Regions from separate parts of the Kocuria sp. CNJ-770 genome, predicted to be linked through region 3. Evidence: riboswitches for the same ligand, from Rfam matches in the RefSeq annotation. Region 3 holds a riboswitch; each other region holds the start of a gene.

Region 1 (4,477 bases), on a different contig from region 3:
CGTGCACCAGGGCGATGTCCGCGACGATGCCGCGCTCCTGCACGTAGGTCTCGCCGTCGAACTCGGCGTGCGGCTTGCCCTCGGCCACGAGGGTGCCGACCCCGGTCCTCGTGTAGAAGGCCGGGATGCCCGCGCCGCCGGCCCGGAGCCGCTCGGCGAGCGTGCCCTGCGGATTGAACTCGACCTCGAGCTCGCCGTCCAGGTACTGCTGGGCGAAGAGCTTGTTCTCGCCCACGTAGGAGGCGAGCACCTTCGTCACCTGGTGGTTCTCCAGCAGCACCCCGAGGCCCTTGCCGTCCACGCCCATGTTGTTGGAGACCACCGTGAGACCGGTGACCCCGGAGTCGCGGACCGCCTCGATGAGGTCCCGCGGGATCCCGCTGAGCCCGAACCCGCCGACGGCGAGCGTCATGCCGTCCCGCAGCTGCTCCGCCAGCAGCCCGGCGGCGTTGTCGATGACCTTGGACACCCTTGTCCCTTCCTGTCGGTGATCTGTGACCCAGGACTCAATCTAGGAACACCCCACATACCGGTCAACCGGTGCGCCGGGATCCCGCGGGCTTTCCTCAGCATCCGGCCATCAGGTCCCGCAATGTCCATATAGTGGAGTTCATGACGGGAAAGGTCGGGGCCGGCGCGGGCACCCAGGTGGTCCACCGCGTCGCACAGCTGCTGCGCGCCGTCGCGGGGCGGGAGCAGGGCAGCACCGTGGCGGAGCTGGCGGCGGCGACCGGGCTGACGCGCCCCACCGTGCACCGCCTCCTGACGGGCCTGGCCGAGGAGGGGCTCGTGGACCGCCCGGCCGGCAGCACGGCGTGGCAGCTCGGCCCGGAGCTCTACGTGCTGGGCGCGGTCGCGGCCCACCGCTACCCGATCCGGGAGCTGGCCGGACCGTCGCTGCGCCGGCTCGCCGAGGCCACGGGGGAGAGCGCGTTCCTCTCGGCCCGCCGCGGACCCGAGACCGTGTGCCTGGCCCGGGTCGAGGGGGCCTTTCCGATCCGCTCCCACGTGCTGTACGAGGGCCTGCGGCTGCCGCTGGGCGTGGCCTCGGCGGGCCTGGCGGTCCTGGCCCACCTGCCGGACGCGGAGGTGGAGCGGATCCTCGCCGCCACGTCCGCCGCCCGCGCCGAGTGGGGCCCGCTGCACACCCCCGAGCGGATCCGCGAGCTGCTGGAGGACGTGCGGCGGGAGGGTTTCGCGGTGAACCCGGGACTGATCGTGGAGGGCAGCTGGGGCATGGCCGCGGCGGTCTTCGACACGACCGGCGCCCCCGTCTACGCCCTGAGCCTCACCGGGATCGAGCCCCGCTTCGCCGGGGAGCGCCGCGGGCTCCTGGGGCGGGCGCTGCTCACGGAGGCCCACCGGCTCTCCCGGGAGCTGGGCCACCGCTGAGCGGCTCCCGGCCCGCTCAGCGCGCCGTCCAGCCGCCGTCCATCGTGTAGGACGCGCCGGTGACCATGGCGGCGTGCGGTCCGGCCAGCCACGCCACGAGGCTGCCGACGTCCTCGGGCTCCACGAGCTTCTTCACCGGTGTCTCGCCGAGCATGATCCGCTCCACGACCTCGGCCTCGGGGATCCCGTGCACCCTGGCCTGGTCCGCGACCTGCTTCTCCACCAGCGGGGTGCGCACGTAGCCGGGGTTGACGCAGTTGCTGGTCACCCCGTGCGCCGCCCCCTCCAGGGCCACGGTCTTGGACAGCCCCTCGAGGCCGTGCTTGGCCGCGACGTAGGCGCTCTTGTAGGGGGAGGCCCGCAGCCCGTGCACGGAGGAGATGTTCACGACCCGCCCCCAGCCCCGCTCGTACATGTGCGGCAGGGCCGCGCGCACCAGCAGGAACGGGCTCTCGAGCATGAGCACGAGGATCCGGTGGAAGTCGGCGGGGTCGAAGTCCTGGATCGGGGCGACCTTCTGGATGCCGGCGTTGTTCACCAGCACGTCCACCTCCAGGCTCAGCCCGGCCAGCGCCGCGGTGTCGAGCAGGTCGACGCCCCACGCCCGCCCGTCGAGCTCGTCCGCGACCCGCTGCGCACCGGCCTCGTCGACGTCGGCGACCACCACGTGCGCCCCGGCGCCCGCCAGGGCCCGGGCCGCGGCCAGCCCGATGCCGCTCGCTCCACCGGTCACCAGCGCGGTGCGGCCCTCGAGGCCGTGGTCCTGGAACATGGGGAACCTTCCTTCCGTCCGCCGCGCCCACAGGGTCCGGGGCACCGGTCACCGTCACGGTATGTGATCCGGAGCACGACGGCGAGCAGGGACCCGCGCGTCATGCGGCGTCATGCCCGTCACGCGGCTCCCGAATGGCGCAACGTCCGGGCCGTGGGATTGGATGGGGTCGTCACCATCCAGAGCGGCCGAGAGACCTGGCTCGACGACGCCGCAGCAACCCGCACGGACGGCCCCCGCGCCCTACGCCCCGGTGCTACCGCCAGGACCGATGGAAAGGACAGCGCCCCATGCTGCACAGTGCCGACCGCATCCTCACGTCCCACGCCGGGTCCCTCCCCCGGACCCCGGAGCTGCTGCAGGCCAACGAGGCCCGCCTCCCGGGCGCGGCCGGCACCGAGGAGTTCGACCGCCTGCTGCGGGACGCCGTCGTGGACGTCGTGCGCCGCCAGCGCGAGGCCGGCATCGACGTGGTCAACGACGGCGAGTACGGCCACGCGATGACCCGCTCGGTGGACTACGGGGCGTGGTGGACCTACTCCTTCGACCGCACGGGCGGGCTCGCGATCGTCGACGACAACGACATCCACGTCCCGAAGCGCTCCGCCCCCGGCAGCGTGGTGCTCACGAGCTTCCTGGACCGGCGGGACCTCACCGCCTTCCACGACGCGTACACGGACCCCTCCTCCGGCATCCACCTGGCCGACCCGGACCTGCCGCCGCCCGTGTTCCCGGCGGCGACCGGCCCGCTCTCCTACACCGGCCACGCCGCGGTGGCCTCCGACGTCGCAGGCCTCACCGCCGCGCTGCGGGAGACGGGGGCGGCCGAGGGCTTCGTCGCCGCCCTCTCCCCCGGCTCCGCCGCGCGGATCGGCAACCACCACTACGGCAGCGAGGAGGAGTTCCTCTACGCGTGGGCGGACGTGCTGCGCGAGGAGTACACCGCGATCCTCGACGCCGGCCTGGTGCTGCAGATCGACGACCCCTCCATCGCCGAGTCCTGGGACCAGATCAACCCGGAGCCGGCCGTCGAGGACTACCGGCGCTTCGTCCAGGTCCGGGTGGAGGCCCTCAACCACGCCCTGCGCGGGCTGCCGCAGGACCGGATCCGCTTCCACCTGTGCTGGGGCTCCTGGCACGGCCCGCACACCACGGACCTCGAGTTCAGGCACCTGGTGGACCTGCTGCTGTCGATCGACGCGGGCGCCTACTCCTTCGAGGGCGCCAACGCCCGGCACGAGCACGAGTGGAAGGTCTGGGAGGACCACGCACTGCCCGAGGGCAAACTGATCCTGCCCGGCGTGGTCTCGCACGCCACCAACGTCGTGGAGCACCCCGAGCTCGTCGCCGACCGGATCGAGCGCTATGCGAGGCTCGTGGGGCGCGAGAACGTCATCGCCTCGACCGACTGCGGCCTGGGCGGGCGCGTGCACCCGCAGATCGCGTGGGCGAAGCTCGAGACGCTCGCCCGCGGCGCCGAGATCGCCTCGCGCCGGCTCTGGGCCTGAGCGCCCGCCCGCCCCCGCCCTCGCCGCTCTTCCCCGCCACCCTTTTCCGCTGCCCGCGCCCGCCGCCCCACTCCGAGGAGCACCTCCATGACCCTGCAGAACACCGACCGCGTGCAGACCACCCATGTGGGCTCCCTGCCCCGGACCCCCCGCCTCCTGGAGGCCAACCGGCAGCACGCCCAGGGGGCGATCACGTTCGAGCAGCTCACGGACGAGCTCGCCACGGGCGTCGAGGACGTCGTGCGGCGCCAGCGGGAGACCGGCGTGGACGTCGTCAACGACGGCGAGTACGGGCACACGATGTCCAGCGCCGTCGACTACGGGGCCTGGTGGAACTACTCCTTCTCGCGCCTCGGAGGGCTGACGCCCACGGACGAGGACCGGTGGGCGTCCACGGAGCGCCGCCGATCCTCGCCCGGACACGTGGTGCTCACCAGCTTCCCGGACCGCCGGGACCGGGAGCGGTTCCGGGAGGCGTACGAGGACCCGGCGTCGGGCATCCTCACCGGGCGCTCCTCGACCGCGCAGCCGAAGATCACCGGGCCGCTGACCTACACCGGCCAGGAGGCGGTGGCCTCCGACGTCCGCAACCTCAAGGCCGCCATGGCGGCCACGGGCGCGGAGACCGGGTTCGTCGCCGCGCTGTCCCCCGGCTCCTGCGCGCGCGTGACCAACGAGTACTACCGGACCGACGAGGAGCTCGTGTACGCGTGCGCCGACGCGATGCGGGAGGAGTACCTGGCGATCACCGGCGCCGGGCTGATCGTGCAGATCGACGACCCCTCCATCGCGGAGTCCTGGGACC
Region 2 (4,477 bases), on a different contig from region 3:
CTGGGGGATACTGGGGCCATGAGCTCCCCCTCCGCCGCGCCCCGCCCCCAAGCGATCCCCGAGCCGACCTTCGAGCCGACGCCCGAGCCGACGCCCGAGCTGCGCGCGCTGGCCGCCGCCGGCCCCCGACGGATCGTCGTGCTCGGGTCGACCGGGTCGATCGGCACCCAGGCGCTCGACGTCGTGCGCGCGGCGAACCGGCTCGACGGCGGGGCGCCGTTCCGCGTGGTGGCCCTCGCGGCCGGCCGGGGCCGTCTGCCGCTGCTGGCGGAGCAGGCCGTGGAGACCCGCGCCGCCGTGGTGGCGACGAGCGGCAGCGGTGAGGACGCCCAGGAGCTGGCCCGGCGGATCGGCGAGCGCGCCGCGGCCGCCGGCGCCGGGGACTACCGGCCCGAGATCCTGCACGGTCCCGAGGCCGCCACGGCGGCCGCGGCGCACCCCGAGGCCGACCTCGTGCTCAACGGGATCACCGGCTCGATCGGCCTCGCCCCCACCCTGGCGGCACTGCGGGCCGGGCACCGGCTGGCGCTGGCCAACAAGGAGTCGCTGATCGCCGGAGGAGCGCTGGTGAAGGAGGCGGCGGCGGCCTCGGGCCGCCCGGACGCGCTGATCCCGGTGGACTCCGAGCACTCCGCCCTGGCGCAGGCGCTGCGCGGCGGCAGCGCCGCCGAGGTGGACCGGCTCGTCCTGACGGCCTCGGGCGGGCCGTTCCGCGGCCGCACCCGGGCGGAGCTGGAGGCGGTCACCCCGCGCGAGGCGCTGCGCCACCCCACCTGGGACATGGGCGTGATGGTCACCACCAACTCGGCCTCCATGGTGAACAAGGCCCTGGAGGTGCTCGAGGCCCACCTGCTCTTCGACGTTCCCCTCGAGCGCATCGACGTGGTCGTCCACCCCCAGTCGGTGGTGCACTCCATGGTCCAGTTCGTGGACGGGTCGACGCTGGCGCAGGCCTCGCCGCCGGACATGCGCCTGCCCATCGCCCTCGGTCTCGCCTGGCCGCACCGGGTGCCCGGCGCCGCCGCCGCGTGCGACTGGACCCGCGCCACCGAGTGGACCTTCGAGCCGCTGGACCGGGACGCGTTCCCCGCCGTCGAGCTCATCAAGGCCGCGGGGGAGCGCGGGGGCACCCACCCGGCGGTGTTCAACGCCGCCAACGAGGAGGCGGTGCACGCCTTCCACGACGGGCGGATCCGGTTCCCGGCGATCGTGGACACGGTGGAGACGGTGCTGGGCGAGCACCAGGACGGCGGCGTCCTGGACCTCGGCGCCGTCCTGGAGGCCGAGCGCTGGGCCCGGCGGCGGGCGCAGGAGGTCCTCGCCCGCTGACCGGGCCGGACCCGGCGCACGTGCTAGTCTGTCGGGCGGATGACGAGTCCCAGCGCGCAGCCCTGGCTTGCTGGGCGGCAACCCTCTCCCGTAGTGGGGTGCCCCAGGTGAACCATCCGGCACCGGCCATCGTGGGCCGGCGGCAAGTACGGTTCGACCGCGGACGCGCCCTCCGGCGTGCCCTCGACCGTGGCCGTCGGTCCTGGTGGGACTGGTGGAGACTCCCGACCTCCTGGACCCACGGAAAGGCACGACATGCGATCGCAGCGCCTCACCTTCCTCGCCCTGGCCACCACCCTCGGCCTCACCCTCACCGCCTGCGGCGGCTCCGACCAGGCCGGCGAGGGCGCCCTGGCCGACGGCAAGGTGAGCATCGGCGTCGTCGGCTCGCACCCGACGCACGACGCTCTCAAGCGGCTGGCCGAGGAACAGGGCATCACCGTCGAGTACGTCGACTTCTCGGACTACAACCAGCCCAACCCGGCCACCGAGTCCGGCGACGTGGACATGACCTGGTTCCAGCACGTTCCCTTCCTCGCCGACTACAACAACTCCGCCGGGGGCTCCATCACCCCGATCGGCTCGACGTCGATCTACCCGCTGGGCCTGTACTCCAACGAGTACGACTCCGTGGACCAGTTCCAGAAGGGCGACGAGATCGCCGTCCCGAACGACGCCGTGAACCTGTCCCGGGCCCTGCTCGTGCTCGAGTCGGCCGGTCTCGTGGAGCTGAAGGGCGACACCCTCATCCCGACCGAGCTCGACGTCGACACCGAGGCCTCCACGGTGCGGGTCACCCCCGTGTCGGCCGAGCAGACGGTGCTCTCCATGGACTCGGTGGCAGGTTCGGTGATCAACAACGACTTCCTCGCCCGCGCGGACATCGACCCGAAGTCCGCCCTGGCCCAGGACGACCCCGAGGCGGAGGGCTCCCGCGCCTACGTCAACCTCTTCACCACCACCGAGGAGCTGGCCGACGACGAGACCCTCCGGCAGGTGGCGGACCTCTACCACGAGCAGTCCGTCATCGACGCCGAGATGGAGGAGACCAAGGACACGGCCGTGCCGCTGCAGCTGGAGCCGGAGGAGCTGCAGGAGCTGACCGCGCGCTACCAGCAGGAGCTGAAGGACCAGGGGCAGTGAGCGCTGCGGTCCCCTCCGGGCCGTCCGCACGCGGGCGCCCGGACGAGGTGCTCGTCTCCTTCCGCAACGTCTCGAAGTCCTTCCGCACCGGCTCCGGCCGGGCCGCGCGCGAGGTGCTGGCCGTCGACGACGTCAGCCTCGACGTCCACCGCGGCGAGATCTTCGGCGTGATCGGCTACTCCGGGGCGGGCAAATCCACCCTGGTACGGCTGATCAACGGGCTCGAGCCCGTCTCCTCGGGGTCCCTGACCGTGGAGGGCTTCGAGGTCGCCGGGCGCAAGGAGACCGAGCTCGCGCCCGTCCGGCAGGAGATCGGGATGATCTTCCAGCAGTTCAACCTGTTCACGTCCCGGACCGTGGCCGGCAACGTCGAGTACCCGCTCAAGCGGGCCGGCTGGCCGAAGGAGAAGCGGCGGGCCCGGGTCGCCGAGCTGCTGGAGTTCGTGGGCCTGTCCGCGCGCGCCGGGAACTACCCGGAGCAGCTCTCCGGCGGGCAGAAGCAGCGCGTGGGCATCGCCCGTGCCCTGGCGACCAGCCCCAAGCTGCTCCTGGCCGACGAGTCGACCAGCGCCCTCGACCCGGAGACCACCCAGGAGGTGCTGCAGGTGCTGCAGCGGGTCAACCGGGAGCTGGGCATCACGATCGTGATCATCACCCACGAGATGGACGTGGTCCGGGCGATCGCCGACCGCGTCGCCGTGATGCAGGACGGCAAGGTCGTGGAGCACGGCTCGACGGTGGACATCTTCGCCCGGCCCCGCACCGAGACCGCACGCCGCTTCGTCTCCTCCGTCCTGCACTCGGTGCCGGACGAGCGCGAGGTCGAGCGGCTGCGCCGGGCGCACCGCGGGCGCCTGGTGATCGTGGACGTCGGCGACGGCGTGGACATCGGCGGTGTGCTCTCCGACGGCGCCGCCCGCGGGGTCCGCTTCACCATCGCCTACGGCGGGATCAGCGTGCTCCAGGAGCAGTCCTTCGGGTCCCTGACCTTCGAGCTGACCGGCGAGGACGCGGCCGTGCAGGCCGTGGTCGACGAGCTGTCCCGCATCACGAGCCTGAGAGAGGTGGCCGCGTGAACGACTGGTCCGTCCTGGGTCCCGAGCTGCTCTCCGCGCTCGGGGAGACCCTCTACATGGTGTCCGTCACCCTCGCGCTCGCCGGGCTGCTCGGGATGCTCGTGGGCGTGGGGCTCTACGTGACCCGCCGGGGCAACATCCTGGAGAACCGCGTGGTGCACGAGGGGCTCAACCTCGTCGTGAACTTCGTCCGGCCGATCCCCTTCATCATCCTTCTGGCGGCACTCGGGCCGCTGACGCAGCAGGTCGTGGGGACGCGTCTGGGCCCCAACGCGGCGATCTTCGCGATGACCATCGGGGCGATGTTCGCGGTCGCGCGCATCGTCGAGCAGAACCTGATGAGCGTGGACCCCGGGGTGGTGGAGGCGGCCCGCTCGATGGGCGTCTCGCGCGGGAGGATCATCACCACCGTGATCCTGCCCGAGGCGCTCGGGCCCCTGGTGCTCGGCTACACCTTCCTGGTCATCGGCATCACGGACATGTCCGCGATGGCCGGGGCCATCGGCGCCGGGGGACTGGGCGACTTCGCCCTGCGCCTGGGCTACCAGCGGTTCAACGACGAGGTCACGTGGGCGGCGGTCGCCGTGATCGTCGTCCTCGTGCAGCTGGTCCAGCTGGTGGGCAACCGGCTGGCGCGGCGCATCCTGCGCCGCTGACGCCCCGGCGCCGCAGCGGTGCCCGCGACGGCCGGTCCCTCCCCGGAGGCGGCCGGCCGTCGTCGTGCGCGGGAGCGTGACACCCTGCGTCCAGGATCGTGGTGCACACTGGTCCTCGCCGCGCACGCGCGGCCCCTGCCGTCCCCGGCGACCGCCGGGGACGACCCGACGATCCCCGGAGGTCCCCGGATGGGCGTGGTCCTGTTCCTCGTGGGCGTGCTGCTCGCCGCCGTGGCCATCGCGGCCTCGATCGCCCTGCACGAGCTCGGCCAC
Region 3 (4,477 bases):
GGCCCCGGCGGACAGGCCCTGGAGGATGCGCAGGACGACGAGCCCGACGACGGCCCACCAGCCGATCACCTCGTAGGTCGGCAGCAGGCCGATCAGGGTGGAGGCCACGCCCATGAGCAGCAGGGAGGCCACCAGCAGGGCCTTGCGGCCGATCCGGTCGCCCAGGTGGCCGGCGACGATCCCGCCCAGGGGCCGGGCGATCACCCCGACGGCGAGGGTGGCGAAGGAGGCGACGATGCCGCCGAGCTCGGTGGCCATGGGGAAGAACTGGACGTTGAAGACCAGGGCGGCGGCGGTGCCGTAGAGGTAGAAGTCGTACCACTCGATGGTGGTGCCGGCGAAGGCCGAGGCCAGGACGCGCTTCTTGCCGTGGACGACGCTCGTGCGTCCCGCGGCGGCCGCGGTCGGGGCCGGGATCGTGGTCGGGGGCGGGGTGGACATGCGTCAGGCTCCTGGGGTTCGGTCGGCGTCGGTCCCGGCACCGGTCCTGGCGTCGCCGATGGCGTTCAGGCCCTCCGGCAGGGTGCCGTTGATGAGGTAGTCGCCGAGGGCGCGGGCGCGGAAGGCGATCGGGTTGTGGGTGGCCACGGTCTGGGCGTTGCGCCAGTGCCGGTCCAGGCCCTTGGCGGTGGACGTGGCGGAGGCGCCCACGGTGAGGAACAGGTCCTGGGCCGCGCCGAGGGCCAGCTCCGGCACGGTGACCTGGGCGTGCTCCACGGCGATCTCGGACCCGTGCAGCGCCGCCGGGAGGGCGCCGGTGAAGTCCGGCCGGTCGGCGCCGGTGGTGACGGCGGCGGCGATCCCGGCGTCCAGGGCGCGGGCGGCGTGCAGCACGGTGGCCTCGGCGGCGAAGGCCTTGGCGGAGATCCGGCCGGTGGCCTCCTGGATCAGCGGGTCCTCGCGGAACGGCAGGCCGAGCCCGGTGTTGAAGGTCCGCCGGCGGCCGGCGATGGTCTCCACGGCGTCCCGCCGGGCGGCGCGGGCGACGCCGGCCAGCACGGCCAGCAGCACGAGCTGGAAGAAGGCGGCCTCGTGGACGGCCTCCGCGCTGCCGGCGGCGCGGTCCAGCACGGCGTCGTCCGGGACGCGCACGCGGTCGAAGACCGCGGTGCCGGTGCCGGTGAGCTTCTGCCCGAAGCCGTCCCAGTCGTCCTCGAGGGTGACCCCCTGGGCGTCCGTGGCGACGACGGCGAAGCGGCGTCCGTCCCGGCCGTCGAGGGCGGCCGAGACGCGGGTGTAGTCGCAGAAGACGGAGCCGGTGGCGTAGAACTTCCGGCCGGTGATCTCCCACCCCTCGGCGGTGCGGCGCAGCACGGTGTTCAGGGTGCCGAGCGCGTTGCCGCCCTTCTCCGTGGAGGCGTTGCCCACGGTGGCCCCGGCCAGCACCCGCGGATACCAGACGTCCTGGAGCTCCCGGGGCAGGAAGCGCAGGGACTCCACGAAGCCGGCGTGGGAGCGGTAGAGGTGGGCGATGTTGGAGTCGGCCTCGGCCAGGTCGACCAGCAGCCGGGTGAAGTCCTCGATGCTGACCCCGGGACCGCCGTGGGCCGCCGGGACGCGCAGGGCGCCGAACCCGGCCCGGTCCAGCCGGCGCACCTCCTCGTAGGGCAGCGCGCGGCGGAGGTCCCGGTCCAGGGAGCCGGCGGCGATCTCCGTGAACAGCGGCCCGAAGCGCTCCTTCAGCCCGGCGTAGTCCACCGGCAGGCCGGCGGGGTCCGTGCCGGCAGGGTCCGTGCCGGCGGGGTCCGTGCCGGCGCCGGGACGGGTGGGAGTCCTCTCGGCCGTGGTGCGGGTCATGCGGTGGTCCTCTCGGTCGCACCGAGGAGGGCCGGCCGTGCGGTCACGCCAGGGGCGGGCCCGGTGGCGGCAGCGCGGGGGCCGACGTCACGGAGCGACTGCAGATCCGGGATCTCCATCGGTTCTGGCCTTAGCACCCTGACCCCTGCGAAGGACGGGTTGCTGCGGCGTCGTCGAGCCAGATCTCTCGGCCGCTCTGAATGGGACGGATGACATCGCACCAGACCGCCGGGGTGCGGAGCCACCCGATGACGGCCGCATGTCGTCGGATGTCATGCTGACGTCACAGACGGTCATGTCCTCCCGGGTGGTGTAGGAATCCGCCGCGGGACCCCGCCCGGCCGGAGAAGGGGAGCGCCGCGCATCCGCTCAGTATCGCGGCCGGTCCGGCTCCACCTGCTCCGCCCAGGCGAGCACCCCGCCCTCGAGGTGGCGGATCCGCTCCTCCCGCCCGGCGTAGAACGGGCGCAGCGCGGCCAGGGCGGTCGCCGAGCGGGCGCCGGCCTTGCAGTGCAGCACGAGGTCCGCGCCGCGCGCCTCCGGCGGCAGGGCGTCCGGCCCCCGGTCCAGCAGCTCCTGGAGCGGCACGGCCACGGCGCCGGGGATCGCCAGGAGCTGCCGTTCCCAGTCCTCCCGCACGTCGACCAGCACGAAGGCCGTCTCTCCGCGCGCCCGCCGCTCCAGCAGCCGGGCCAGCTCGCCCGCCGCGACCGTCTCGGCGGGCTCCGCGCCGCCGGCCGGCGGACGGACGGCCACGGGCTCGGCGACGGCGGTGACCGGGGCGGCGTCCGGGTCCGGGTCCAGGCGCATCTCGCGCCAGGTCATCGCCAGGGCGTCGTGCAGCAGCACCCGCCCGAGCAGGGGCTCGCCGGTGCCGGTGATCAGCTTGACCGCCTCGGTGACCATCACCGCGCCCACGGTGGCGGGGAGCATGCCGAAGACCCCGCCCTCGGCGCAGCTGGGCACCTCCCCGTCCGGCGGCGCCTCGGGGTAGAGGTCCCGGTAGGTGGGCCCGTGGCCGGCCCAGAAGACGCTGACCTGCCCCTCGAAGCGCAGGATGGAGCCCCACACGCAGGGGATCCCGGTCAGGGCGGCGGCGTCGCTGACCACGTAGCGGGTCGCGAAGTTGTCCGCGCCGTCGAGGACGAGGTCGTACTGCCCGAGGATCCGCACGGCGTTGTCCGCCGTGAGCCGGCAGGGATGGGTGCGGACCCGCACGAGCGGGTTGAGGGCGGTCACGGCCTCCGCGGCGGACTCCGCCTTGGGCCGGCCGACGTCGGCGGTGCGGTGCACCACCTGGCGCTGCAGGTTGGAGACCGCCACGACGTCGTCGTCGACGATCCCCAGCGTCCCCACGCCGGCCGCGGCGAGGTACTGCAGGGCCGGGGCGCCCAGTCCGCCCGCGCCGACCACGAGCACCCGGGCGCTGCCGAGCCGGCGCTGGCCGAGCGGGCCGATCCCGGGCAGGGTCAGGTGCCGGGCGTAGCGCTCGAGCTCCGCACGGGTCAGTTCGGGGCCGGGCTCCACGAGCGGGGGCAGCGCGCTCACGGGCGCTCCCCCACGGGCGCCCAGTCCCCGCGCGGGACGTCCGCCGGACCGGCGGACGCACCGGCGGACGGACCGGCGTCGGGCGCGTCCGTGTCGATCCGCCCGGCCATCGGCGAGGACGCCTGGGCGTGCCGGCGGGCCGGGATCCGGCCGGCGCGGGCGGCCAGCCGCCCGGCGGCCACGGCGTGGCGCATCGCGGTGGCCATGGCCACCGGGTCCTGGGCCCGGGTCACGGCGCTGGCCAGCAGCACGGCGTCGCAGCCCAGCTCCATGGCGAGCGCGGCCTCGGAGGCGGTGCCGATGCCGGCGTCGAGGACCACGGGCACCGAGGCACGGGAGGCGATGAGCTCGATGTTGTGCGGGTTGAGGATCCCCAGCCCGGTGCCGATCGGCGCGCCCAGGGGCATCACGGCGGCCGCGCCGAGGTCCTCCAGACGGCGGGCCACGGCCGGGTCGTCGGAGGTGTAGGCGAAGACCCGGAAGCCGCGGGCCACGAGCTGCTCGGTGGCGTCGAGCAGCTCCACCACGTCGGGCAGCAGGGTGTCCTCGTCGGCGATGACCTCCAGCTTGACCCAGTCGGTCTCCAGGGCCTCGCGGCCGAGCTCGGCGGTGAGCAGGGCGTCCCGGGCGGTGTAGCAGCCGGCGGTGTTGGGCAGGATCCGGATGCCGTTGCGCTCGAGCATCGCGAACAGCGAGTCGCCGTGGCCGGGGGCGTAGCGGCGCAGGGCCACGGTGGTCAGCGCGGTGCCGGAGGCGAGCAGGGCCTGCTCCAGGGTGTGCAGCGAGCTGAGCCCGCCGGTGCCCATGATCAGCCGGGAGGACAGCTCGGTGCCGTCGAGCACGATCGGGTCCACGGTGGGCGCGAGGTGGGATGCGGGGTGGGGTGCGGGGCGGGTCATGTCAGCCTCCCTGGACGGCGGTGATGATCTCGACGGCCTGTCCCTCGGCCACGGGGGTGCGGCCCCAGCGGCTGCGCGGGACCACGGCGGCGTCCACCGCCACCGCCACGCCCAGCCGGCGGCCGTCCAGCGGGGCGCCGTCGGGGCCCAGGGGCCGCCCGACGGTCTCGGCCACGAGGTCCACCACGGTGGTGTCCCCGCCGACGACGTGCGGGCGGCCGTTGAGGGTGATG
Region 4 (4,477 bases), on a different contig from region 3:
GCCCATCAGCAGGAACACCCCGGCCAGCACCATGAGGGACGCGGCCAGGAACGCCGTTGGGAAGCGGGGCACCAGCCCGGTGCCCGCGAACTCCACCACCACGGGCAGGCCCAGGACCAGGCCGAGCAGGAACAGGGCGCACGAGGCGGCGCCGGTGACCAGGAAGGGGCGTTCCTGGAAGAGCAGCTGGGCGAAGATGCCCAGGATCCGGAAACCGTCGTGGTAGGTCCGCAGCTTGCTCTCGCTGCCCTCGGCCCGGTCCCGGAAGCCCACCTCCACCTCGGTCTGCGGCACGCGGGCGTTGACGGCGTGCACGGTCAGCTCGGTCTCGATCTCGAACTCCCGGGACAGCGCCGGGAAGGACTTCACGAAGCGCCGCGAGAAGACCCGGTAGCCGCTGAGCATGTCGGTGACCTGCCGGCGGAAGGCGAAGGAGACGAGGGTGTTGAAGAACCGGTTGCCGGACTCGTGGCCGGCCCGGTAGGCCGTGCCGCTGACCTGGCGGCGCACCCCGAGCACGTGGTCGTAGGGGCCCCCCAGCAGGGTCGCGATCATCCGGGGCGCGTCGGCCACGTCGTAGGTGTCGTCGCCGTCGATGAGCAGGTAGACGTCGGCGTCGAGGTCCGCGAAGGCCCGCCGCACCACGTTGCCCTTCCCCTTCTCCTCCTCGCGCCGCACGTGCGCACCGGCCCGCCGCGCGGCCTCGGCGGTGCCGTCGGTCGAGCAGTTGTCGTAGACGTGGACCTCGATGCCGGGGACCGTGGCGTGCAGGTCGGTGACGACCTTCGCGATCGCGGCCTCCTCGTTGTGGCACGGGACGACCGCCACGATGCGGGGCGAACTGGGCATGGGTTCTCATTCCTGGGATCGTCGCGGCGGGCACGTTCATTATCACCGCGAGCGGGCGCCCTGCGAACCGGTGCGCGGCGGCGGTGCCGCGCCGGCCGCGCGGGTCCCGCGCCGCCCGGTGGCGATGTTGCGCCGCGTGACGCGCCCGCCGTCACAGTCGGCGCACCGGGGTCTTCTGCGCCGCCGGACTTGGCACCCGCCCGGGGCACCCGCTGGAATGGGTCCTGCATCTATCCAGAGCGGCCGAGAGACCTGGCTCGTCGACGCCGCAGCAACCATCCGCAGCCCCACGGGGCCGCGGAACGGTGCTCCCGCCAGGACCGATGGAGCTGCCGCAGCCTCCCGGGTCCGCCCCGGGACGGCCGGCGCCCTCCCTCGGGGTGACCCCAGGAGGTTCTGTGAGACGACCACCCGACCGGACGGCACCACCGCCGTCGCTGTCCTACGAGCTCTATCCACCGCGCTGCGCGGCGAGCGCCGAGACGCTGCTGCGGACCATCGAGGAGCTCGAGCCCACCCGCCCCGACCACGTCGCCGTGACGTACAGCGGGGATGCCCCGCGGCGGGCCGGGTCGCTGGCGCTGCTGGACCACCTCCTGGCCCGCACCGGCCTGCGGCCCGTGGCGCACCTCACGTGCGTGGGCAGCACGCGGGCCGAGCTGGAGGAGACCGTCGCCTCCCTGCTCCACCGCGGGGTCCGGGGCGTCCTGGCCCTGCGCGGTGACCTGGAGCCGGGCGCCGAGCCCGGCGAGCTGGCCCACGCCGGGGACCTGGTGGAGCTGGTGCGCGAGGTCGAGCAGCGCCGCACCGCGTCCCTCGCCGGCGGACGGCTCGCCGTGGGCGTGGCCGCCTACCCGACCCGGCACCCCGAGTCGCCGTCCTTCCGCCACGACATCGAGGTGCTGCTGGCCAAGCAGCGCGCCGGGGCCGACTTCGCGATCACGCAGGTCTACTTCCGCCCGCAGCGCTACGAGCGCCTCGTGGCCTCCGCCCGGGCCGCCGGGGTGACGATCCCGATCGTGCCGGGCATCATGCCGGTCACGGAGCCGCGGCGGCTGGCCACGCTCTGCCGGCTCGCCGGGCTCCGGCCCCACCCGGGCCTGGCCGCGGCCCTGGAGGGGGCCGCCGGCCCCGCCGAGCGGCACCGGGCGGGCGTGGCCTTCGCGACCCGCCTCGCCCGCGCGGCCCTCGACGCCGGGGCGCCCGGGCTGCACCTCTACACCTTCAACGGGCACCGGGCCGCCCTGGACCTGCTGGAGCGCGTGGACCTGCCGCGCGTGCCCCACCAGCCGGCGGCCCTGCCGGACCTGCTGCCCGCCTGAGCGGCGAGGGACGCCGCCCGGCCCGGCCGCCGTCCCGCACCTCTTCCCCGATCTCTGCCCGCACCTCTTCCCGAATCTCTTCCCAGACCTGCCGAGGAGCACACCCATGAGCACGACCACCTCTGCCGTCCCCTTCCCCGCCGCCACCATCACCGGCTACCCCCGGATCGGCCGGCGCCGCGAGCTGAAGCAGGCCCTCGAGGCCTACTGGGCCGGGCGCTCGACCCGCGAGGAGCTCGAGACCGCCGCGGGCGAGCTGCAGCTGGCCACCTACCGCCGGCTGGTGGAGCTGGGCCTGGGCGCGCAGGACGCGTCCCTGCCCGCGGCCTTCCCCCTCTACGACCAGGTCCTCGACACCACCGTGGCCCTCGGGGCGGTCCCGTCCCGCTTCGCGGACCTGGCCGGGGCGGACGGGCGCCTGGACCTGGACGCCGGCTTCGTGCTGGCCCGCGGCGACGCCGGGCGGGCACCGCTGGAGCTGACCAAGTGGTTCGACACCAACTACCACTACCTGGTCCCCGAGATCGGCCCCGGGACGCCCTTCACCGCCTCCGCCGGCCGGCTCGTGGCCGACGTCCGCCGCGCCGCCGAGCACGGCTTCACCGTCCGCCCGGTCCTCGTGGGCCCCGTCTCCTACCTGCTCCTGGCCAAGGCCGACGACGACGCCCCCGCGGGTTTCGACCCCCTGCAGCGGCTCGCCGACCTGCTCCCGGTGTACGCCCGGCTGCTCGACGAGCTCGCCGCGGCCGGCGCCCCGTGGGTGCAGCTGGAGGAACCGGCGCTCGTGGCCGACCAGGACGTGCCCGCCGCGCGGCTCGCCGCGGCCCTGCAGGAGGCCTACGCGGCGCTCACGGCCGCGCCCGGGCGGCCCCGGCTGCTCGTCACCACCTCCTACGGCTCGCCGGGCGCCCTGCTGCGCCCGCTGGCCCGCAGCGGGGTCGAGGCCGTGCACCTGGACCTGGTCAAGGGCGCGGCCCCCGTGCCCGCGGAGCTGGCGCTGTTCGCGGACGAGGGCGCCCCGGTGCTCGTGGCCGGGGCGGTCGACGGGCGCAACGTGTGGCGGGCCGACCTGGCCGGCCGGCTCGACGAGCTGGAGGACCTGGTCCGCGCCGGCGCCCGGGTCGCCGTGGCCAGCTCCACCTCCCTGTTCCACGTCCCGCACGACGTGGCCGAGGAGACCCGGCTGCACCCGCTGCTGCGCAGCTGGCTCGCCTTCGCCGACCAGAAGGTCGGCGAGATCGTCACCCTGGCCCGCGGTCTCGCCGCGGGGCGCGGGTCGGTCGCGGACCAGCTGGCCGAGGCCACCGCGGCCCGCCGCTCCCGCGAGGCGCCCCGGGGGTCCGGGACGGCGCGGTGCGCGAGCGGGCCGCGTCCCTGACTCCCGCCGAGATCGGCCGCGCCCCCGCCGAGGTGCGCCGCGCCGCCCAGGAGGGCCGGGCCTTCACGGCGTCCGGTCCCCTGCCCCCGCTGCCCACCACGACCATCGGCTCCTTCCCGCAGACCGCCGAGGTCCGCGCCGCCCGCGCCCGGCACCGCGCCGGGTCCATCACGGACGCCCAGTACGACGGGTTCCTGCGCGAGGAGATCGAGCGGGTGGTGCGGCTGCAGGAGGAGCTGGGGCTCGACGTGCTGGTGCACGGCGAGGCCGAGCGCAACGACATGGTGCAGTACTTCGCCGAGCACCTGGACGGCTTCGCGACCACCGTGCACGGCTGGGTGCAGTCCTACGGCTCCCGCTGCACCCGCCCGTCGATCCTGTGGGGCGACGTCAGCCGGGAGGGCCCGGGGCTGCGCGGCGAGGCGTTCACGGTCCCGTGGATCGGCCACGCCCAGTCCCTCACCGACCGGCCCGTCAAGGGCATGCTGACCGGCCCGGTCACGATCCTCGCGTGGTCCTTCGTGCGCGACGACCAGCCGCTGGAGCAGACGGCGCGGCAGGTGGCGCTGGCGCTGCGGGACGAGGTCGCGGACCTGGAGGCCGCCGGGATCGGGATCATCCAGGTCGACGAGCCGGCCCTGCGGGAGCTGCTGCCGCTGCGCCGGGCCGATCAGCAGGCGTACCTCGGCTGGTCGGTGGACGCGTTCCGCCTGGCCACCTCGGGCGTGCGGGACGAGACCCAGATGCACACCCACCTGTGCTACTCCGAGTTCGGCGAGGTCGTCGGGGCGATCGACGGCCTGGACGCAGACGTCACGAGCATCGAGGCGGCCCGCTCCCGGATGGAGGTGCTCACGGACCTGGAGGCCGCCGGCTTCTCCCGCGGGATCGGCCCCGGCGTGTGGGACATCCACTCCCCGCGGGTGCC

Evidence for each region. Region 3 has a riboswitch for S-adenosylmethionine ahead of BJF77_RS13890 (acyl-CoA dehydrogenase family protein). Riboswitches for the same ligand answer to the same signal wherever they lie in the genome.
Region 1: another riboswitch for S-adenosylmethionine. It lies ahead of BJF77_RS10685 (cobalamin-independent methionine synthase II family protein); the one in region 3 lies ahead of BJF77_RS13890 (acyl-CoA dehydrogenase family protein).
Region 2: another riboswitch for S-adenosylmethionine. It lies ahead of BJF77_RS18375 (MetQ/NlpA family ABC transporter substrate-binding protein); the one in region 3 lies ahead of BJF77_RS13890 (acyl-CoA dehydrogenase family protein).
Region 4: another riboswitch for S-adenosylmethionine. It lies ahead of BJF77_RS13295 (methylenetetrahydrofolate reductase); the one in region 3 lies ahead of BJF77_RS13890 (acyl-CoA dehydrogenase family protein).

What each region holds. Positions count from the first base shown of each region.
Region 1 is NZ_MKJW01000099.1:27,036-31,512, forward strand. It holds gene BJF77_RS10670 (CoA transferase subunit A) at 1-469, opposite strand, end outside; gene BJF77_RS10675 (IclR family transcriptional regulator) at 613-1,392, shown strand; gene BJF77_RS10680 (3-hydroxybutyrate dehydrogenase) at 1,409-2,164, opposite strand; SAM riboswitch class I at 2,337-2,442, shown strand; gene BJF77_RS10685 (cobalamin-independent methionine synthase II family protein) at 2,455-3,672, shown strand; gene BJF77_RS10690 (cobalamin-independent methionine synthase II family protein) at 3,760-4,477, shown strand, end outside.
Region 2 is NZ_MKJW01000155.1:69,410-73,886, forward strand. It holds gene dxr (1-deoxy-D-xylulose-5-phosphate reductoisomerase) at 19-1,329, shown strand; SAM riboswitch class IV at 1,368-1,484, shown strand; gene BJF77_RS18375 (MetQ/NlpA family ABC transporter substrate-binding protein) at 1,585-2,472, shown strand; gene BJF77_RS18380 (methionine ABC transporter ATP-binding protein) at 2,469-3,548, shown strand; gene BJF77_RS18385 (methionine ABC transporter permease) at 3,605-4,204, shown strand; gene BJF77_RS18390 (RIP metalloprotease) at 4,394-4,477, shown strand, end outside.
Region 3 is NZ_MKJW01000115.1:10,987-15,463, reverse strand. It holds gene BJF77_RS13895 (MFS transporter) at 1-441, opposite strand, end outside; gene BJF77_RS13890 (acyl-CoA dehydrogenase family protein) at 445-1,797, opposite strand; SAM riboswitch class I at 1,910-2,004, opposite strand; gene moeB (molybdopterin-synthase adenylyltransferase MoeB) at 2,167-3,345, opposite strand; gene BJF77_RS13880 (thiazole synthase) at 3,342-4,244, opposite strand; gene thiS (sulfur carrier protein ThiS) at 4,246-4,477, opposite strand, start outside.
Region 4 is NZ_MKJW01000111.1:105,575-110,051, reverse strand. It holds gene BJF77_RS13300 (glycosyltransferase) at 1-849, opposite strand, end outside; SAM riboswitch class I at 1,077-1,179, shown strand; gene BJF77_RS13295 (methylenetetrahydrofolate reductase) at 1,248-2,171, shown strand; partial or broken gene metE (5-methyltetrahydropteroyltriglutamate--homocysteine S-methyltransferase) at 2,278-4,477, shown strand, end outside.